DNA from 3 places in the Staphylococcus sp. FSL K6-0223 genome. Region 1 is predicted to be linked to each of the others. Evidence: riboswitches for the same ligand, from Rfam matches in the RefSeq annotation. Region 1 holds a riboswitch; each other region holds the start of a gene.
The links. Region 1 has a riboswitch for FMN ahead of ribD (bifunctional diaminohydroxyphosphoribosylaminopyrimidine deaminase/5-amino-6-(5-phosphoribosylamino)uracil reductase RibD). Riboswitches for the same ligand answer to the same signal wherever they lie in the genome.

Region 1 (5,902 bases):
TTAAGAATTTGAGCAGCTATATGATAATCTCTTAAGTCTTCATCAAAACCTAATGCTAAGTTTGCAGTAACCGTATCATGTCCTTGCTCAATTAATTCATAAGCTTTTAGTTTATTCATTAAACCAATGCCTCTACCCTCTTGTGGTAAATAAATAATTAATCCACCATGATCATTTATATATTTCATTGATGCTTCTAATTGAGCGCCACAATCACATCGTTGACTGTGGAAAATATCACCTGTTAAACAAGCAGAATGTAGTCTTACATTTTCAGTTGTACGTGGTTCTCCTTTGCCAAGTACAACAATATCTTCATGTGTATATTGAGATTGAAAACCATACATTTTAAAATCACCAATATCCGTTGGCATTTTTACAGTTGCTTTAAGTTCAATACCTTCGCTTTCTTGTTTGCGACGATAATTAATTAAACTTTCAATTGTAATCATTTTTAATTGATGACGCTCTTTAAATTGTTGTAATTCATTACCTTTTGCCATCGTACCATCGTCATTCATTATCTCACATATAACTCCAGCAGGTGCAGCACCAGTTAATTTAGCTAAATCTACAGCAGCCTCCGTATGTCCTGGTCTAACTAATACACCTTTTTCTTTAGACACTAAAGGAAATAAATGTCCTGGTTTATGGAAACTTTCTGGTTTAGAATCAGGATTAATTAACGCTTTCGCTGTTGCTGTACGATCAAATGCACTAATTCCTGTAGTAGTAGAGATATGATCGATACTTACAGTGAAATTTGTACCGTATTCATCTGTATTACCATCAACCATAGTTTTAAGATTTAGACGTTCAGCAATCTGTGAACTTATAGGAGCACAAATTAATCCACGCGCTTCTTTGGCCATATAATTAATGGTATCATCTTTCATCCATTGAGTGACTGCAATTAAGTCACCTTCATTTTCACGATCTTCATCATCTACTACAATAATACTATCGCCATTTCTTAATGCTTCTAACGCTTCTTCAATGCTATCGAATTTCATTTAAGCCCCTCCTAAAAACCATATGCTTTTAATTTATCAACTGATAAATCAGATTTATTTTTACCAACTATACTTTCAACATATTTAAATAATACATCTGTTTCAAGATGAACTTCATCGCCCATTTTTTTATTAGAAAGAATCGTTGAACGTCTTGTTTCAGGAATAAGATGGATATCAAAACTATGTTGATGCAAGTCAAAAATTGTTAAACTTACGCCATCAACAGTAATAGAACCTTGCTTAACCATTTGTTTGATGACCGAGTCCGATGCCTTAATAGATACAATGCGTGAATTAGGCGTTTCTCTGATATTTATAATTGTTCCTTTTGCATCTACATGACCTAATACAAAATGTCCTCCGAAACGTCCACTACCTGACATTGCACGTTCAAGATTGACTTCATCATTTTCTTTAATATTAGCTAAATAGGTTTTATTTTCAGTACCTTTAATCACTTGGACAGAAAATTGATTTTGTTTAAAATCAATGACTGTTAAACACGCACCATTTACGCTTATAGAATCACCAATATGCATATCTTCTATAATTTTTTGACATGAAATATCTAATGTCCTTACGGATTGTTGAGTGCGAATACGCTTTACAGTACCTATTTCTTCAACGATACCTGTAAACATTTATCTTCACTTCTTTCGCAATGTCATTTTAATATTTTGTTGAATAGACTCGGTAGAAATCACTTCAAATTGTGGCGCATTAGCTAAATCAATGACATTATCAGTTTGATAAAATTGATTTTTTCCAATACCGCCTATTATTTTCGGGGCATAATAAATAATAAGATGGTCTAAATAATTAGATTGGAGAAATTCTGAAGTTATATGAGGCCCAGCTTCTACTAATAATCTGCCAACACCTCTTTGATATATATCAGATAAAATAGATTTTAAATTACATGTTTCTAAATATATTATTTTTATATGATGACTTGGACTTTTTAGTTCATGATTTTCAGTATAAATCCAAATTTCACTTAATTGATCGTGAAATATCTGTTTTGAATAATCAATTTGACCTCGCTTAGATAGTATGATTCTTATTGGATGTTTACCATCTTGAATACGTGTTGTATATTGTGGATTATCCGCTTCAAGCGTTCCATTACCAGTTAATACGGCATCATGAGTATGTCTTAAACGATATACATCTTGTTTTACAGCTTTATTCGTAATCCATTGACTTTGTCCACTATCAGTCGCTTGTTTCCCATCTAACGAAGTCGAGACTTTTACTGTAATTTCAGGGATTTTATGTTGTTTTGCTTTGAAGAAATCTTCATACAAAGCAAAAGCTTCTTCTGAATATTGATATTCAACTTCAATACCTGCCTTTTCAAGAATGATATCTCCCTCAGAAGATAACGTCGTATCTTTTACAGCATAAATCACTTTACTAAGCCCATGTTCAATAATTTTATTCACACAAGGTGGTGTTGACCCATAATGTGTACAGGGTTCAAGAGAAATATAAATGGTGCCGCCTTTTGCTTTATCTTGTGCCATATCTAAAGCCTGAACTTCCGCATGTTTCTCTCCTTGCTTTAAATGTGCACCTAGTCCCACAATACGCCCATCCTTCACAACAACTGAGCCAACAGGAGGATTAACTCCAGTTTGTCCCTTCACCATTTGTGCTAATTGAATTGCATATTTCATAAATTCACTCAATTTATCACCTCTAAAAAAACCCCATACCTGTTTCACAGGCATAGGGCATGTATATACTTAAATAAGCGTACTACAATTTTTATATTGTGCATGCTTATACATCATTCAGTAATGATGTGATTGATTCTTTCTCCCATCCAGACTTTTACTGTCGGCTCTAGAGTCTCACTAGATCAGCCACTTAATAAATTAAGATTAAGTGGGTCGCAGGCTTAATTACTGCCGGTTGGGAATTACACCCTGCCCCGAAAGAATACGTATGAAATTGTGATTAAATTTGAGTCATCGTAGTTTAGTACTACATATATCATCTTACATTTATTTTTGGAAAATTACAAATAAAGAATTTCAATTTGATTTTTAAATTTAACTCTTAAAGAGATATTTATTCATTATTGTGTAAAGCATTATACTGTATGATCAAATTCTTTTCGAATTTCATATAAATAATCCACTGCACTTACCGCTTGATTAACAATCATTTTTACTCCATTCCGCAATTTATTTACTCCATTAGTGATTTGTCCAATAGCAATCATATTATTTAAAGTACCATATCTTGGACTAATCACCTGATTTGTTTCTGGGATAATTTGTATTCCACCCATAGGATGGGCTTGAACAATTTGTCGATTTTGAAGATTTAAGATAAATTGATCATCTTCATCTAAATCTTTTAAATGTGTTTTAGAACCTGTTGCATTAATAATAATATGATGTGGATACCATTGTTCATCATTTTTAAATTTTAAATTAAATAGTCCATTTTTATGTACCACATTTTCTAAATCCTTTCTAATCACTAATGAACCATCTTTTATTAATTGCTTGATGAGTTTTGCAGTTCTTGGAGGCATAGGGTTTGAGTTAAGTTGAATAATTTTAGTGAAACGTTTATCGAATTCAATTTGATCTTGACGACTAAAACTATTCCAAATCCAATTTAAATTTTCTTTGACATTCTCTATTAATGTTTGGAATATACCTATCTCATCTGGATGTTCTAAATCATAATTTAAATCTTTAATCGTATCTCCTGTTCGGCGGTGAACCAATTTCTGTAAATCAATACCATTTAAATCACACTCTTCTTTAAATAAATCGAATGCTTTCTCTAATGGCACATTTCCAAAGTACTTATCTTTAATATCATTAAATTTAGATTTTGTTAAACATTGAAACTCAATTTTTTTCATGTTTCCTCTTACGCTAGGCAATTGAGCAGAACGACTCGTCATTGTGATAGGTAGTTTAGGATGATGAAACGCTACATAACGCACTACATCTAAACTAGCTAATCCTGTTCCAATAATAGCAATATCATCAGATTCTTGTACATCATCTAAAGTATTATATGTAGGGTAAGGAGTTTGAATATAACCTTTTATACCTTTTAAATGATAAGGATCGTGATATGATAAAGTACCTATAGTTAAAAATATGTAATCATATACTTGACAATGCTTCATATCTTTAGACGTACAGACATAATATTTCAATGTGGTTTCATCTATATTTGAATTAATGAAGACTTCTTGTACTGGTTGTTTAATGACTGTAAGGTTATCATATAATGTCTCATAATTTGATAAGTATGATTTCATATAATGGCCAAAAACAAATCTTGGTAAATACTTTGGATTTTTAAACGTAAAATCAGATTGTGTTTGATACCATTTCCAAAACTCTTCATCATCATCTAAATTTAAACTCATCTTTTTAGTGGGTAAGTTAATTAATAATTGACTACTATCATTTTGAAAAGGAACACCCTGTCCCATATTAAATTCATTATCGTAGACATCGACTTTTAATTGCTTAAAGTCTTTATGTTTAACGAGTTGTCTAAGTACACTTACACCTGCTGTACCCATGCCTATAATTGCTACTCGCATATTTAACATCATCCTTTTATATATTTGTATTATGTTGAATATTATCATATTATACCAATACGATTCTCGACTTCAAAATGTTTCACTATTAACACGATGATCCATTTCAAAACATAAATAATCATGTGTAACTATGTTAAAATTTAGATATTGAGGTGACTAAACAATGAAATTTTTATTAAAAACATTAATTGTTTTTATCATTGGATTTACTTGGGCTTCAAGAAAAAACAAAGCTGAATAAATAAAAAAACCAACATCATCTAATTAAAGATAATGTTGGTTTTTATTTTGATTATTGATGTTTTTGATCATCTTTATAAACATATAGCTTGAAGTATTTACCTTCTGTTTTCATTTCTTTATAGAAATCAGCAATAATTTCCGCATTACTTTCAGCCCATTTAATATCAGTCGCATATTGATGTTCACCAGGATTCATAGGATTCCATCTCATGCTATATAATGTATTTTGATCATCGTGAGATAGGAAGTGTTTATGAATAAAGTCTGCGCCACCTTTAATTGCTTTCTCTGGTGTATCCCAACCATGTTTTTTCGCATATTCAGCACCTGTTTTGATTGGATCTTCATCTAAAGCTCCAACGCCATAAAAATTATAATATTTTTTACCATCAATATTTACACCATTCGCAAGTTCACTTTTTACTGAACCTGTTTCTAATAATGCATGAGAAATTAAATAGACTTCATTAACATGTTTTTCTTTTGCAGCATTTACAAAAGCATCAGTATGTTTCAATAATGTAGGTCGATCGAACAACATACGTTTGATACGATTTTTATCAATCCCTTGATATTTAGATAAATCTAAAAATTGATATTTTTGTTTATCATCATCGATAAATTTACTACTATCCATTGCACCTTTAATTTCACTTGCTGATGCATCTCTCCATGCATTATTGTTTTTATTCGATACTTGTTGACTTGTATAGTTATCTATTTGTTTTGCAGCAGCTTTATCAAGCGTGACGTTCACATGTTGAACTTTCTCTACTTCATTTACTTTTTTGAAAAATATCTGATCAGAAATCATTGAGAAAAAAATGAAGCCAGCTGCTACTAAAATAATAAGTAACCCTATTAGGCCTATAATAGAACCTTTTCTGTGCTTTGTCATATTCACACCTCTTAGGTTAATGTTGTAATTTCATTTATAGAAAAGTCATCTATGATAATAAATTCTAACATTTTTAATTCTCATAAACAATTTTATAATTATAATGTTACATATTCATAAAATAAAAGTAACAAAATTGAAATTTAATAAAAAATA
Region 2 (5,902 bases), on a different contig from region 1:
TAAGACGTACTCAATCTGCAAACTCAGAACAAAGCGAACCACATGCACGTGATATTATTGAATTCAATCATTTAGTGATTGATAATGATGCACATAGAGTACTTGCAGATAACGAGCAAGTTAATTTAACACCTAAAGAATATGAATTACTCATATATCTAGCTAAGACACCTAATAAGGTGTTCGATCGTGAACAATTACTTAAAGAAGTATGGCATTATGAATTTTATGGCGACTTGCGAACAGTAGATACACATGTAAAACGTTTAAGAGAGAAATTAAATCGTGTATCTAACGATGCAGCTCAAATGATTCAAACTGTTTGGGGTGTAGGCTATAAGTTCGAGGTCAAAGCCAGTGATGAACCGACTAAATAGCGTAGTTATAAAACTGTGGTTAACTATTATTTTAATAGTAGCGACAGTTTTAATTTTATTAAGTGTATCCTTAATTACCTTTATTCAATATTATTTTACGCAAGAAACTGAAAATTCTATTAAAGAAGATGCCAAAAGAATTAGTTCACTCGTTGAGAAATCTCACAATAAATCACTTGCTATTCAAAACAGTCAAAAACTTGTAGATGGCCCTGGTGGTTTAATCATTATGAATAATTTTAATGATAAACCACACGCATCATATAATAATACGAAAACTCAAATGCTCAATGAAATTAAAAAGAGCCCTAAATTTAAAAGAGTCTTCAATAACGGCGAATTTGAAACTCAAAACGTCACAATTAAAAATAACGGTAATACACAATCATATATACTATTAGGTTATCCAATGAAACCACAAGAAGATGCTAGTAGTAAGCATAGTGGCGTGTTTATTTATAAAGACTTAAAATCTATTGAAGATACAAATAATGCTATAACTATTATCATTTTGATTACTGCAATTATATTTATAGCAGCTAGTACAGTATTTGCATTCTTCTTATCTAACAGAATTACGAAACCCTTGAGACAATTAAAGACACAAGCACAAAAAGTTTCTGAAGGTGATTATAGTCAAATATCTTCCGTCTCTACTAAAGATGAAATTGGCGACTTATCAAGAGCTTTCAATAATATGAATTACGAGATTCAAGAACATATTGACGCTTTATCATCATCTAAAAGTATTCGTGACAGTTTATTAAACTCCATGGTCGAAGGTGTATTAGGTATAAACGATCAAAGAGTCGTTATCTTTTCTAATAAAATGGCTGATGATATCATCCATTTTATTGATGATTTTTCAAAAGAATCAATCGAACAACAAATCGAAAAAACGTTTGAATCCAAAGGAACTGAATTTCTCGAAATAGAAATTAGTACGCGTTATTACGTCTTTATCACAAGTTATATCAATCGTATTCAGCCGAATGGCAGAAGTGGTATTGTAGTGATTATTCGTGATATGACAAATGAACATAATTTAGATCAAATGAAAAAAGACTTTATCGCTAATGTATCACATGAATTACGCACACCCATTTCCTTATTACAAGGTTATACAGAATCAATTGTTGATGGTATAGTCACTGAACCAGATGAAATTCGTGATTCGCTTGGTGTTGTATTAGATGAATCTAAGCGATTAAATCGTCTAGTTAATGAATTATTAAATGTTGCACGAATGGATGCTGAAGGTCTATCTGTTGAGAAAGAAGTACAACCAATAAAAAATCTTTTAGATAAAATGAAAGCTAAATACCGTATGCAAGCAGACGATTTAGGATTAACGATGGAATTTAACTCTGGCAATGATCATCTTCTATGGGATTATGACATGGATCGAATGGATCAAGTTTTAACTAATCTCATTGATAATGCATCAAGATATACACAACCAGGTGACACAATTGCAGTAACTGCAAGTAAAGATGAGCAATATAATATTTTATATATTAGCGATACAGGTACAGGTATTGCTCCAGAACATTTACAACAAGTGTTTGACCGCTTCTATAAAGTTGATGCCTCACGTAAACGTGGTAAGCAGGGAACTGGTTTAGGTCTCTTTATTTGTAAGATGATTATTGAAGAGCATGGTGGACAAATTGATGTAAAAAGTGAGCTCGGTAAAGGTACCACATTTATAATTAAGCTCCCTCAACCTAAAAATAATGAAGCAGAGTAAACAAAATTTTAAAATACGAATTCGATGTGCATCTCATTAAGTCGGAGATATACTCTAACTTTTGGGGTGCATTTTTGTGTTTCTAATATGTTCTAACTTCACATCAACGTTAAAGTTTCATTTTTGGTTTATAGAAAATTAGGTCAATTGAATGATTTGATGAAAGGAAGCACTTTTATATTGATCGAATATCTTTTTGATAATAAATAACTAAGTACTTTATACTAACGATTTTATTTTTTGATAAGAAAGCAGAGTCATTGAGTTTATCACCTTTATCGTGTAATATAAAAATTAAATAAAAACATTATCAATATTCATCTTCGGGGTAGGGTGCAATTCCCAACCGGCAGTAAATTTAAGCCTGCGACGAAATAATTCGATAACACACGTAGTTGTCATATTATTTCTTGATTCAGTGAGATTCTGAAGCCGACAGTATAGTCTGGATGGGAGAAGATGGAGGTTTTTTGTTGTGCAAATTTCCTCCTTTTCTAAGCAAGATGAATGGAAGGAGAAAATTAAATATGCAACAAAATAAACGTCTTATAACTATAAGTATGTTAAGTGCGGTTGCGTTTGTATTAACATTTATAAAGTTTCCGCTACCATTCTTACCACCATACTTAACGTTAGATTTAAGTGATGTGCCAACGTTACTTGCTACTTTTTTATTAGGTCCCATTGCAGGTATTATTGTCGCATTCATTAAAAATATCTTAAACTTTTTATTTAACATGGGAGACCCTGTTGGGCCTGTAGCAAACTTTTTAGCCGGGACAAGTTTCTTATTATCAGCTTATTATGTATATAAAAACAAACGCTCAACACGCACTTTAATTTATGGTCTAATAGTTGGTACGATTGTAATGACTATTGTACTTAGTATCTTAAATTACTTTGTATTACTTCCATTATATGGAATGATATTTAATTTAGGAGATGTCGTTAAGAATCTTAAAATTGTAATTGTTTCCGGTGTAATACCGTTTAACATTATCAAAGGTATCATCATTTCAATTATCTTTGTTTTACTATATAAAAGACTAAAAAATATTTTAAAATAAATAAATGCTCTTGATTCTAAGTTATCTCAAAATATCTTAGTATCAAGAGCGTTTTTGATATCATTCTTAAATAAAAATGAGGCAAGTAGTAATCAAAAATAAAAACTCGAATTCCTAACAATTATAATTAAGAATTCGAGTCAATTTATTATTCAAATTTAAGCGCGTCACCATCAAATGGTTCGTCTTCAATTTTAATTGAATCAGTAGGACAACCTTCTAGTGCATCTTCCATATCTTCGTATAACTCTTCAGGCACTTCTGCAGTACCTTGGTTATCATCAAGGATTACGAAAGCAATACCTTCGTCGTCGTAATCATAAATATCTGGAGCTGCTGCACCACATGCACCGCATGCTATACAAGTATCCATATCAACGATTGTATATTTAGCCATTTTCATTCGCCTCCTTTGATAAAAATGCTACACTAGTATTACTAATACAATTGTAGACATCGACATTTTTCATTTCAATATATTCGTTTTATAGAGTGAGGGTTTAATTTGTACGATATATTATCTTATGCTATTGATCATGCATTTAACTACAAAACAAATAAAAGTATTTATAATATTTTAATAGGCAAGAAGTCTCATCAAACTTTTTTTGACGCTTCGAGCCAACAACTTTTGTCATTATATCATAGTTTACCCAATTTAAAATATCCTACTTTTGAGCGATTTATACTACAAAAGGATGATTTTAATCATAAATTAGATATCAAAACGCATCCTCGATATACATATGATAGTTTAACCCGAACATTTAGTTGTATACAACTACTTATCCAAACATTATCGAATACTCGTGAAGATTCTTTTAAATTTATTCCAGTAGTTCAAAATACTTACGTACAACAGAAAGTGAAACAGCTATATAATCATATCAAACTCTCTCAATTGGAAGCGTCATTTATATCAGAAATATATTCACTATTCGACGCAATAGAACGTCGCAATAATAAGAATGTGCTACATTACTATCTACAAGGGTATGAGGAACCTATGTATACTCGTCAGCAAATTAGTTTGATAGAGGATATAAAGCAATCTGAACTATTTGAATTAGAGATGAATCAACTGATAGATTTATTAGATGAGATTGAAGACGAATCTAATTATCCTATACTATCTCACACAATTATCTTACCTCAGTTGTTAAATCAAACTTTTCTAAGTTATCAAAAATTACTACACGGTATGAATATGAACGAAATAGCAGAACATCAAAACGTTAAAATAAATACTATTGAAGATCATGTATTGGAAATATTTATTAAAGGTTATCAGAATGATTACAACACTTATGTCAATCAAAAAGAAATTGATCAATTTATTCAATATTATGATCATCACATAGGCCTAAGATTAAGAGAATACAAACAAGCATTTGAAGACTTAACTTATTTTCAAATAAAATTAATCATCGTAGGTATTGAGCGAGGTGACTTACGTGTTAGAAGATAAACTTAAAGAATGGTTTGGATTTGAGACTTTCAAACGTGGCCAAAAGGAGATTATTGAAAGCATATTAGCAGGTAAACACACCTTAGGTATTTTACCTACAGGAAGCGGGAAAAGTTTATGTTACCAACTTCCTACATATTTAATTGAGAAACCAACGTTAGTCATATCACCGTTAATTTCTTTAATGGATGATCAAGTGATGCAAATGAAACTTAATGGTGAATCTCACGTCTCATATATACATTCAGGTATGGATGAAATCGAAAAGAGAAACCATATTAATCAAATTTCACAAAGTCGATTCATTTATTTAAGTCCCGAATTTTTATTACAGCCACAGAATTTCAAGTTAATATCACATTTAGACTTTGGTTTAATAGTTCTAGATGAAGCTCATTGTCTATCAGAATGGGGTTATGACTTTAGACCACATTATGCCCTTATTGGACAAATCACTTCTCACTTCAAAAATGCGCGTATACTTGCGTTAACTGCGACAGCTCCACCACATTTAGAAGAAGATTTATCACATATTCTTAGTATTGATTTAAATGTCATTAAAACGAGTATGAATAGAGATAACATTTCTTTACAACATAAGAATTTTAACGATGATGACGATAAAATAAAGTGGCTCATACCTTTTTTAAGCTATTCAGGACCCACGATTATATATATTTCCTCTAAGAAAAGATGTCTAGAATTAGCTAAATTAATTTATGAGGCGGGATTCTTAACGGGCATTTATCATGGTGATTTGAGTTATCAAGAACGTCAAACTGTTCAACAACAATTTTTAAATAATGATATACCTATTATCGTAGCCACAAGTGCTTTTGGGATGGGAATAAATAAAAAAGATATCCGAACTGTCATTCACTTTCATTTATCTTCAAGTCCTTCCAATTATTTACAAGAAATTGGTCGCGCAGGAAGAGATGGTAAACCGAGTCAAGCCATTAGTTTGTATCAACCCGATGATAGCTTCATTTTAGAAACCTTATTGTTTGCAGATATGATGACTGAAGAGGATATCTCTATGTTTGAATTAGGTGAATTTTTACCACCCGTTAAAAAGGATATTCTAGATACGTTATATCGTCAGTTTACAATTAATGACCTTAAATCAATATTTAAAAAATCATTTCAACGTAAACGTTTAGGATACATGCGCATACTAGGCTATAAAAATTTAGATCAATGTCGCCGTAATTATTTACTCGAGTTTTTTGGTGAACAT
Region 3 (5,902 bases), on a different contig from region 1:
CTTTATTTTTACTGGATAACCATGTGAACAGAATGATAAATACAATTAAAATTTTTGTTAGTAGTTTCATTATTTCACCTCGACAAAATGATTTTAGCATATCTATATAAGATTAAAAGCAATTAGTAAAGGATATGTTTATAAGGTATATATTTTTTAAGCTTTCACATTAATTGGTATAATAACTGAATACATAAATAGAAGGATGATGAATATGCGTGTGGCAATAATCGGTATGGGAACAGCTGGTGTCAGTGTTTTACGACAACTTGTTAAACATGAAGATTTTTCCAAACTTAAAGTGGATGTGTACGATGATGCAAAAAATATGGGGCAAGGTGTACCATTTCAGAATGACAGTAGTGAATTATTAATAAATATGCCCTCAAAAAAAATGAGTTTAAATTTAGATGATGAGGAAGAATTTTGGAAATGGTATCAACAACAAACCGAATTTGATTTTCCGAATCCACAGTACTTACCAAGGTTTGTTTTTGGTCATTATATGAAGTCACATCTTTCTCGATACGACCAACAATACGAGAATCTAACAATTATTAATGATAAAGTTCAGGAAATCTTTACTAACTCAAATGTAGATGATACGAAGTTAAAGTATTATGTATGTACATGTGAAGATGATAAAGAATGGCGAGAATATGATTATTTATTTTTAACGTTTGGTACGTTTAGTTATCACGATCCTTATCATTTGAAAGGTAAAAAAGGATACATCAAAACACCATATCCAACATATAATACATTAGATCATGTAGATGATTCAGATAGGATTGCTATTATAGGTACTGGGTTAGCGAGTTTAGATGCAGTGAGATATGTTGCTGCACATCATCCTAATTTGCCGATAACAATGACAAGTCGTTCAGCCTCTTTACCTAGTGTAAGAGGTAAGATGATAGATATACAATTTACTCATTTAACTAAAGATCATTTTAATGGAATTAAGGAAAATAATTACGGTAATGTACCTCTAGATAAGGCAGTTGCTTTGTTTTTAAAAGAGTGTGAGGATTATGAAATTGATTTTCAAAAATTAGTGAATAGAAGAACTGGTCACCATATTAAAGATTTACAATTTGATTTAAATAATGAAACAGAAATGGGAGTATTTCAAAGTATCATTGAGCATTTGAAAGAGAATTTAGATTGGATTTGGAATAGTTTAAGTTTAAGAGATCAAGAATTATTTAATCAAAAATACTCAAAAATGATCCAATTAAATTCAAACCCTATGCCTCCTAGAACTGCAAAGTTACTTATACAGTTAATTGAAGAAGGATATCTTGAAATAAAGAAAGATTTAGAAGATATTCAACATGACAATAATCAATTTTATTTAAAATTTAATAATGAAGATCAAGAAACTGAATTATTTGATGTAGTGATTAATGCAACAGGATCCAAAACACACCTCGGACAATTAGATGAAGATGATCAATTGATGTTAAATCTTGAAAATCGTCAAATTGTACAAAGACATCCTATGGGTGGCATTCAAATTATTCCTGAAACCAATCAAGTCATTAGTCCAAGATATGGTACGTTGACGAACGTCATTGCCATTGGTCAAATGACAAATGGTGTTAACAAATTACGTAATGGTGTGAAGATGATTGTTGATCAAGTAGTGAATACAGTATCTCACTTATATTTGACGCAAAAAGAAATGGAGAAAAATAGGTAAATTATCGACTAACGGATAAAATTCCACTAATAAATAAAATTTGATTGATGCTATTAAATTGAGTTTTGAAATCAATTATAGTAAGATTTTATTTGTAGTTATTAACTACATCACTCAATTAACCAATAACAATTTCATATAATTCTTTCGGGGCAGGGTGCAATTCCCAACCGGCAGTAAATTAAGCCTGCGACCTGCTAATATTTAATAATATTGGTGGCTGATCTAGTGAGAATCTAGAGCCGACAGTGAAAGTCTGGATGGGAGAAAGAATATAATTACTCGACAAGCAAATTTGTAGGACTATGTCTTATAGTAAACAAATATGCTTATTTAAAGATATATTATCAATCTCCTTATGCCTAATTAAATTGGTGTAAGGTTTTTTTATTTTGTTGAGGTGATAAATTGAGTCGATTTATGAATTATGCCATTCAACTTGCTAAAATGGTTGATGGTCAAACTGGTATAAATCCACCGGTTGGTTCTGTAGTGGTTAAAGATGGTAGGATTGTCGGTCTAGGCGCCCATTTGAAAAAGGGTGATAAACACGCAGAAGTACAAGCATTAGATATGGCGGGAGAAGATGCTAAAGATGCAACTATATACGTTTCTTTAGAACCTTGTACTCATCATGGTTCTACACCACCTTGCGTAAATAAAATTATTGAATTTGGTATTCGTAAGGTTATCTATGCGGTAAAAGACACTACCTTAGCTTCTAAGGGTGATGAAATACTTAAAGAAGCTGGTATTGAAGTTGAATTTCAATTTAATGAGAATGCCGCTGAACTTTATAAAGACTTCTTTACTGCTAAAAGAAATAGCATCCCAGAGTTAACTGTTAAAGTTTCATCAAGTTTAGATGGCAAACAAGCTACTGATTCTGATAAGAGTAAATGGATAACTAACAAAGAAGTTAAAGAAGATGTTTATAAGTTGCGTCACGAGCATGATGCTGTATTAACAGGTAGAAAAACGATAGACGCTGATGATCCATTGTATACGACTAGAGTTCAGGATGGTAAGCATCCAATTAGAGTTATTCTATCAAAGTCAGGACAAATTGATTTTGAGCAACAGCTATTTGCAGATACTGCTTCACCTATTTGGATTTATACTGAAAATGAAAATTTAAAAAATCAAAGTAATGATAAACATATAGAAATTATTTGTTTAGAAAAATGCGATAGTACAGCTATATTAAAAGATTTATATCAAAGAGGTATTGGAAAACTGCTAGTCGAGGCAGGTCCAAATGTTACTTCACAATTTCTCCAATCTCATCATTTAGATGAACTCATTCTTTATTTAGCCCCGAAATTAATAGGTGGTTCAGGTAAACATCAATTTTACAAAACTGATCAAGTCATTGATTTACCTGAAGCAACTCAATTTGAAATTGTTTATTCCAAGTTAATTAATCAAAATATAAAATTGAAACTACGAAAGAAGTGAATGCCTATGTTTACAGGTATCGTTGAAGAAATTGGTATCGTTCAACACGTGCGTTCTGAGAAATCAGTGAGAACTTTAGAAATTAAAGCGAATCGCATTCTTGAAGATATGCATATCGGTGATTCTATAAGTGTGAACGGCGCATGTTTAACGGTGATTGATTTTAATGATACAGCTTTCTCAGTCCAAGTGATTAAAGGTACTGAAAATAAGACCTACCTAGCCGATTTACAACGTCAGGCTGAAGTAAATCTTGAGAGAGCGATGAGTGGTAATGGCAGATTCGGTGGACATTTTGTTCTTGGACATGTTGATGAACTTGGAACGATTTCTAAAATTAATGAATCAGCTAACTCAAAAATAATTTCAATCAAAACTTCAAAAAATGTTTTAAATCAAATGGTACAACAAGGTTCTATCACTGTTGATGGTGTAAGTTTAACAGTCTTTGATCTTCATGAGACCACATTTGATATTCATCTTATTCCAGAGACGCGTAAGTCTACAATTTTATCAGATAAAAAAGTGGGCGATGCAGTTCACTTAGAAACAGATGTACTTTTTAAATATGTGGAAAATATCATGAATCATCAAAAATCTGAACTAACAGAAGATAAATTACGTGCATTTGGTTTTTAGGAGGAATTTATATGCAATTTGATACAGTTGAGTTAGCTATTGAAGCTTTGCGAAAAGGTGAAAGTATCATTGTAGTAGACGATGAAGACAGAGAAAATGAAGGTGACCTTATCGCAATTACTGAATGGATGGCTGACGATACGATTAATTTTATGGCAAAAGAAGGACGTGGTCTCATATGTGCACCTTTAGATACTTCAATTGCTAAAAGGTTAGAGCTAAATGCTATGGAACCGCATAATACTGATGCTTATGGTACACATTTCACCGTGAGTGTAGATCATAAAAATACGACTACAGGTATTAGTGCCTATGAGAGAACAATGACAGCAAGAGCACTTATAGATCATCATGCTAATGCCGAAGACTTCAATCGCCCAGGTCATTTATTCCCATTAATTGCTAAAGATAATGGTGTACTAGAACGTAATGGTCACACAGAAGCGGCTGTAGACTTAGCAAAATTAACTGGAGCTAAACCAGCAGGTGTGATATGTGAAATTATGAATGATGATGGAACAATGGCTAGAGGTGAAGACTTACAGAGTTTCAAGGAACGCCATAACTTAAAAATGATTACGATTGAAAGTTTAATTGAATATCGTAAGCAATCTGAGTCACATGTGAAGTTAAATGCTAAAGTTAATATGCCGACAGATTATGGAAAATTTGATATGTACGGTTTTACAACTGACTTAAGTGATGAAGAAATTGTAGTGATTGCTAAAGGATCAATTCGTTCAAATGAAAATGTTCGTATACACTCTTCATGTCTAACTGGTGATATATTCCACAGTCAAAGATGTGATTGTGGTGCTCAACTTGAAGCATCAATGAAATACATCGATGAACATGGTGGTATGATTATATATCTACCACAAGAAGGACGAGGTATAGGATTGATGAATAAATTACGAGCTTATGAATTGATTGAAAAAGGTTATGATACCGTAACTGCAAACCTCGCTTTAGGATTTGATGAAGATTTAAGAGATTATAATATAGCTGCTCAAATTTTAAAATATTTTAACGTTGAAAAAGTTAACTTATTAAGTAATAATCCTAAAAAATTTGAAGGATTAAAAGAATATGGTATTAACATTGAAGATAGAATTGAATTAATTGTTCCTGAGACTGCATATAATCATAAATATATGGAAACGAAAAAGTCGAAAATGGGTCACTTAATTTAATTGTGAATTGAGTATGTAAACACATTAAGGAGGACATAAAATATGAATTTTGAAGGTAAATTAGTAGGTAAAAATTTAAAAGTTGCAATTGTAGTAAGCAGATTTAATGATTTTATTACAGGTCGTTTATTAGAAGGCGCGAAAGATACATTAATTCGTCATGAGGTCGAAGAAGAACAAATTGATGTTGCATATGTACCGGGTGCTTTTGAAATTCCATTAGTTGCTAAGAAATTAGCTCGAAAAGGTGACTATGATGCAGTAATTACACTTGGATGTGTTATCAGAGGGGCTACTTCTCATTATGATTACGTTTGTAATGAAGTTGCAAAAGGTGTTTCTAAGGCAAATGAAGTATCAGAGGTACCAGTTATTTTTGGTATTTTAACAACCGAAAGTATTGAACAAGCTGTTGAGAGAGCGGGTACAAAAGCAGGGAACAAAGGTTCTGAAGCAGCAGTAAGCGCAATTGAAATGGCTAACCTAATCAAACAAATATAGACAAAGCAAAGCGACACGGAGAAGTGATAATGGTGCGTAGTTTACTTCTCCGTGTCGTTTGGTTTGTTACCTCTTGAGTAGTTTGGTTGCTATGGCTAGGGTAGAGGCTAAGCCTGTGGCCACGCTGCCGTAGAGGGCTATCCTTTTAAGTGCTTTAGGGTTTGAAAATTCTTTAAATGCGAGTGACAGGTTCTGAGGTCTTTCAGCTAATCTTCTCATGAAATAAGCGAACCAATCATCTCCAAAAGGAACATAAACTGTAAAATGATAGCCTTCATTGGCAATGGATTGAGCAAGATCAGAACGAAAGCCATATAACATTTGAAATTCCATTTGATCTTTTTCAATGTGATTTTTCTTCATAAATTGTTTAACATGACCAATGATTTGATCATCATGAGTCGCA

Region 2: linked by a shared signal. The riboswitch ahead of MHI13_RS12505 (ECF transporter S component) and the one ahead of ribD (bifunctional diaminohydroxyphosphoribosylaminopyrimidine deaminase/5-amino-6-(5-phosphoribosylamino)uracil reductase RibD) in region 1 are both predicted to bind FMN.
Region 3: linked by a shared signal. The riboswitch ahead of ribD (bifunctional diaminohydroxyphosphoribosylaminopyrimidine deaminase/5-amino-6-(5-phosphoribosylamino)uracil reductase RibD) and the one ahead of ribD (bifunctional diaminohydroxyphosphoribosylaminopyrimidine deaminase/5-amino-6-(5-phosphoribosylamino)uracil reductase RibD) in region 1 are both predicted to bind FMN.

The regions. Positions count from the first base shown of each region.
Region 1 is NZ_JBBOYX010000001.1:974,278-980,179, reverse strand. Features, by position in the region: gene MHI13_RS04990 (bifunctional 3,4-dihydroxy-2-butanone-4-phosphate synthase/GTP cyclohydrolase II) at 1-1,013, opposite strand, end outside; gene ribE (riboflavin synthase) at 1,025-1,657, opposite strand; gene ribD (bifunctional diaminohydroxyphosphoribosylaminopyrimidine deaminase/5-amino-6-(5-phosphoribosylamino)uracil reductase RibD) at 1,664-2,707, opposite strand; FMN riboswitch at 2,829-2,964, opposite strand; gene MHI13_RS04975 (FAD/NAD(P)-binding protein) at 3,115-4,602, opposite strand; gene MHI13_RS04970 (N-acetylglucosaminidase) at 4,898-5,746, opposite strand.
Region 2 is NZ_JBBOYX010000002.1:294,298-300,199, forward strand. Features, by position in the region: gene MHI13_RS12495 (response regulator transcription factor) at 1-377, shown strand, start outside; gene MHI13_RS12500 (ATP-binding protein) at 361-2,127, shown strand; FMN riboswitch at 2,443-2,592, shown strand; gene MHI13_RS12505 (ECF transporter S component) at 2,655-3,194, shown strand; gene MHI13_RS12510 (ferredoxin) at 3,343-3,591, opposite strand; gene MHI13_RS12515 (helix-turn-helix domain-containing protein) at 3,700-4,662, shown strand; gene MHI13_RS12520 (RecQ family ATP-dependent DNA helicase) at 4,649-5,902, shown strand, end outside.
Region 3 is NZ_JBBOYX010000002.1:15,204-21,105, forward strand. Features, by position in the region: gene MHI13_RS11205 (FAD/NAD(P)-binding protein) at 215-1,705, shown strand; FMN riboswitch at 1,845-1,981, shown strand; gene ribD (bifunctional diaminohydroxyphosphoribosylaminopyrimidine deaminase/5-amino-6-(5-phosphoribosylamino)uracil reductase RibD) at 2,114-3,163, shown strand; gene ribE (riboflavin synthase) at 3,170-3,802, shown strand; gene MHI13_RS11220 (bifunctional 3,4-dihydroxy-2-butanone-4-phosphate synthase/GTP cyclohydrolase II) at 3,814-4,995, shown strand; gene ribH (6,7-dimethyl-8-ribityllumazine synthase) at 5,038-5,496, shown strand; gene MHI13_RS11230 (proline dehydrogenase family protein) at 5,563-5,902, opposite strand, start outside.